Regions from separate parts of the Phormidesmis sp. 146-20 genome, predicted to be linked through region 1. Evidence: riboswitches for the same ligand, from Rfam matches in the RefSeq annotation. Region 1 holds a riboswitch; the other holds the start of a gene.
The links. A riboswitch is a leader RNA that binds a small molecule or an ion and turns the genes downstream of it on or off. The one in region 1 is predicted to bind cyclic di-AMP.
Positions count from the first base shown of each region.

Region 1 (2,396 bases):
AGGTTGTCTCTCAATCCTCACCCGATTTCACCTTACACATTTTGCTAAAGCAGCAAGTCATATCTGGGCAAACGTTCCAGATCAACCAAACTGTACAGTCGAGCGATCGCTATTCGCAAACCAGCATATGGTCAATTAGGACTGTAAGCCGCACCCGAATCGACATAAACCTCAATCCATTCCCAACGATCTCCCAACTTCACACCCATTGGAATAATCGGTTCAAGATTTCCTCGCTTTTGAAGATAGGGAAACCGAATCGGAGCCACAAGGTACACCTTCTAAATCAACAAATCATACGATGTCTCTGGGTGAGGAACATCAATGACTAAGGGCAAAACTTCCACCCCTGCCTCAACAAAAGGACGGCAAACCTCTTCTCTAGTATCCGCAACGCCTACAATCTGCCCACCTTCAATCGCAACCACTCTACCAGGGTATTTTGCAATTAGCTCGTCATAATGCGTAGCAAGCCACTGACTATCTGACGCAAGAATATCGGCAAGCATTTGGACTTCCATACTCTCAGCCTCATTGACAATATCCTCAATTTTAACAACATCAATGCGATCGCTTAACGAAAGACTGTGAAGCGCGATTGCAGCCAAGGAAAAAGCGAGTGAGATGCGAGCGCTAACCTAAGCTGATTGCCTGGAAGTGCGATCGATCGTTCTTCCTTTCCTGCCCGCAAGCCTCCTCACAGTGACCACAATTCTCGAAAATCACGATCAAATCAAGTTTGCAGCCGATCCTATTGAATTGTGTGACAATCAAATCGAGCTTGCAGTCGATCGCCGTGAAGTACTTTATTGGGCAACCATTCCAATGTGAGCGGCGACGATTTGCCAGGTTCCGTTGGGGGAGACGGCCCAGACGCGGGTAAAACGAAAGTCACCGTTTGCGGGATTGCTATTGTAGGTGCCAACTATTTGCATTCTGACGAAGACGATCGCGACCTCTCCATACAGTCGAATCTGCCGTTCGGAAGGGGTTAGCTCGTAGATCTTAATCAAGCCAGATTTGTGTGCAGCGAGATCGTCTTGTTTGCTAATGATTTCTCCGAGATGACTGGTGGCGACGAGTTCAGGGGCGAGTAGTTCATCCAAGACGCTGACATCAGAAGTCAACATTGCCAGTCTAAGCCGTTCTTCGGCCTCAATAATTTGAGTTTCAACTGTTTTATTCATCGTGTCACCCCTATAAACCAAAGTAATTCTGATATTCACTATCCTCCAGCTTTGTCCATGCACCCTACGACAAAAGATGGATTGATACATTTGGCGGAGAATGGTAAAGTCTTTAAAAGTCAAATCGGTCAGCTTAATCTGGTGAGTTTCTAGTAAGTGACTTACTGGAGCGGAGGAACCAAAACATCGGGGCTTGTCTTCTGTGAAAGGTCGATCGCAAACGATTCAAACTTGAGTCGGCGACCAATACCAGAGAAGGGCATCTCTCAGCCCTCGCCCGTCAGCTAACTCCGTCGGCATTTGAGAGAGGACTGTAGAGTTTCAGCATTTTGCTTTAGGCTCATCAGTGTCTCTAATTTAGGTCGAACATTTAGTTTGAGTCTTTGAGCTTGAGGTGTTGACGATGATCCTTCAGCTAAACTTGGCTGCGATCGTGGCCGTTGCGAGTCAGACTACTTGGCGAAAAGTGCGTCCCGCGATCGCTCAAGAAGCGGTGTGGTTGCCTGCGATCGGGTTTTTGGGTGTGATTGTGCTCTGGTGGGCGATCGCGCTGTTCAAACACGACGTGATGCCGACTCCGCCAGAAGCGTTAATGGCAAACTTAGATTTCATTTTGCATCCCTTTTATCGGCGTGGGCCGGGGGATCTCGGAATTGGCTGGCTCCTGTTGGCGAGTTTGCGGCGGGTGTTGATTGGCTTTGGTTTGGGGGCGTTCGTCGCGATTCCGATCGGCTTTCTGATTGGCATGTCTAGACGAGCGATGTTGGCGTTGAATCCAGTGATTCAGATCTTTAAACCAGTGTCTCCATTGGCGTGGCTCCCGATCGCGTTGGCGATTTTCAATTTGGCCGATCCCTCTGCAATTTTTGTAATCTTTATCACGTCACTTTGGGCAACGATTATCAATACCGCGCTTGGTGTTTCTAGCGTTCCACAAGATTATTTAGACGTGGCAAAAGTGTTAGAAATGCCGCGCTGGAGACGAATCACCAGGATTATTTTGCCTGCTGCGTTGCCATACATTTTTAGTGGTTTACGAATTAGTTTGGGTGTGGCGTGGCTGGTCATTGTAGCAGTCGAGATGTTGACAGGTGGCATAGGAATTGGCTTTTTTGTCTGGGATGAATGGAGCCGCCTCAACTTAAGTTCAGTGTTTTTAGCCGTTCTAGTGATTGGTCTAACAGGATTGCTCCTAGACTTTGCCATCAC
Region 1 is NZ_JBJPHT010000005.1:37,542-39,937, forward strand. It holds gene ACKFKH_RS06115 (hypothetical protein) at 132-269, opposite strand; gene ACKFKH_RS06120 (DUF5678 domain-containing protein) at 282-608, opposite strand; gene ACKFKH_RS06125 (nuclear transport factor 2 family protein) at 807-1,187, opposite strand; cyclic di-AMP (ydaO/yuaA leader) riboswitch at 1,308-1,501, shown strand; gene ntrB (nitrate ABC transporter permease) at 1,591-2,396, shown strand, end outside.

Region 2 (2,396 bases), 140 kb from region 1:
AAGGCGCTTCGGATATCATTTCTCGTCCATCAACAAGCGATTGAAGCCCTATCAGTTCCTAAAACATCATTCATGAGGGTTATCCACAATGCAGACACTGTTGTTCTTCCTGGGTGTTTTTTACCTTGGTATGATGCCCATTTTGTTTATCGGCTGGCTAGGTTTTTTCCGACAAGACGCTGACATGTCAAAAGAAGAAAAACAGGTGTCTTTAATTGTGTTGACGATCGCGACGCTACTTTGGCCGATCGTTTTACCCTTTGCTTATTTAGAGCTGCTTGGCAAATTCAAAAGAGCTACTAGAACCAATCGTCTATACAAAAATTTATTAGAAACAAACGTCGAAACAAACGTCACAAATTCTCAACTTTGTTAATTAAGAGATTCTCTAGCCAGAAAGCAGTCTCCCAAGAATCTCCACTACCCCAGAGGCTGCTCAAAACATCTGATTAAACTTCCTTTTAAGCTGAGTCTTTAGACAGATATTAATCTAAAATCTTTATGAAATAGTTGTATTTGTAGTCTAGATAACAGACACTAACAAAACATATCTTTTCATAGGACAGGCAGACCTGTAATTTGCGCTGTTATACTGTTAGAGTTTGCGGTTAAATAAACTCAAGCAGAAACGATTTTTGTCTTAAAAGTAGCAGCCTTTTACCATAGAGCTGCACTAGATTGATCAATGAAGGATTCCATAACTCTAAGTTGGATTCTCCTTCATGTGCCGTCAAACCATTATTTGAGTGGGTAGCCTAATCTAAATTTTGGCTCAGTAAATGTTCTGAGTTGCGAATTTGAAGCGGAGGAACCAACCTTTTGGGGCGAATCTTACCCAGATTAAGAGAGACACCTTCCAGTCTTAGCCCGTCAGCTAACTCCGTCGGCAATGGGAGGAGCGCCCAAGACTTGCTACTGTCAGCAACTGTCATTGAGGTCTCCTGGTATCTCAAGCTCGGATTTGTTCTGAGTGTTGAGTTTAGCCCTGACCCACCTCTCGCCTATCCTAATCCTGAGAGGTTTTACTGTGAATATTTTGTCCATGTTGGTGCGGCTTCAAAGCACGCTGGGTCGTTCTGATCTAGTGAATCAAATGGTGCTTTTGCCCAAAGCGCATTCTCTGACCCCAAATTCTAAGCAAGAAATCAATTTGGCGGTTGGCTATTCGGGTTCTCCTTGTAGTCAAACGGCTCTAGACTTGACGCTGTGGATTGCCCATCAGACCCGGCTCGCCACTGGCAAACAAGTCACTGTACAGGTTGTGTATGTCGTCGAAAACAAAACGACTAAGATCCCGGTCTATTGCCCTACAGAAAGCATTCGAGAGGTTGAAAATCGGGTAGATCTGAGAGAGCGCCCATATCCTCGCAAAGCCGATCGTCAGGGTCATCAGACAGCAGTAGTCGAGCTACCCGAACTCAGTGATTTCATCCAACCAATCGGGATGGCGGACGTATTTGAGCAAGCCGATCGCATTCTCTGGCAAGCGCGCTGTCTAGCGGATGAGTGGCGAGGGTCACTAAAGACGCATCTGCGATTTGGCACCGTAGCCGAAGAGTTAAGGTCTGTGGTTCAAGAAGAGTCCGCTTCACTCTTGATTTTGGGTTGTGAAACGACCGCTCATTCACTGATACAGCAGTTGGGTCAGGACTTTCCCTGCCCCATTTTGGGCATTCCTTCAGCGTTGGACAACGATTGAGAAAAGGCTATTCGTCCAATCTTGAACTCTGCAAAGTATGAGAGGGTGGAGATAAGAGAATCATGGGAGAGTTATTTTCCCGTCTGATTCTCTCATTTCTGCCCTTAACTGTTTTGAAGCTAGTTGTTTTGAATCTGATTCTGAATTTTATAAGGAGCCTCTCGATTGAGTCGATCGATCTCCTGAGTGGCGGCGATCTTCTGCTGACAGGCTTGAGCGATCGCTTCCATAACTCGCCTAGACACCTCAGTCGGAGACTCATTAGCTTGTGCTGTAATTTTCACATCTGCCTGAGCGTATAGGGATTGACGCTGGGCTGTCAGCGTGTTGAGTCTCGCTTTAAGCGTTTCTGAAGACTGTAGCAGGGGACGGCTGCGATCGTGCTGCAAGCGGTTATGAAGCTCATCCAGGGGCAAGTCTAGCCAAACGATGACTCCATGCCGCAGATATCCCCAGTTTTCGGGTTTGAGGACAATACCGCCGCCCGTCGCGATCGCAAGTCGAGTGTAAGGAGCTAATTCTGCCAAAACGTTAGTTTCTAGCTGTCGAAACGCTGCTTCACCCGACTCTGCAAAGATTTGAGAAATTGACTGCCCGCTGGCCTGCTCGATGACGGCATCAACATCAAAAAATTGGTAATCAAGTTGGTCTGCCAGCAAGCGTCCGATCGTGGTTTTGCCAACCCCCATCATGCCGA
Region 2 is NZ_JBJPHT010000005.1:180,900-183,295, forward strand. It holds gene ACKFKH_RS06805 (hypothetical protein) at 89-376, shown strand; cyclic di-AMP (ydaO/yuaA leader) riboswitch at 773-901, shown strand; gene ACKFKH_RS06810 (universal stress protein) at 1,028-1,699, shown strand; gene ACKFKH_RS06815 (shikimate kinase) at 1,819-2,396, opposite strand, start outside.
Region 2: it holds a riboswitch for cyclic di-AMP, as region 1 does, so the genes downstream of both, ACKFKH_RS06810 (universal stress protein) here and ntrB (nitrate ABC transporter permease) in region 1, are expected to answer to the same signal.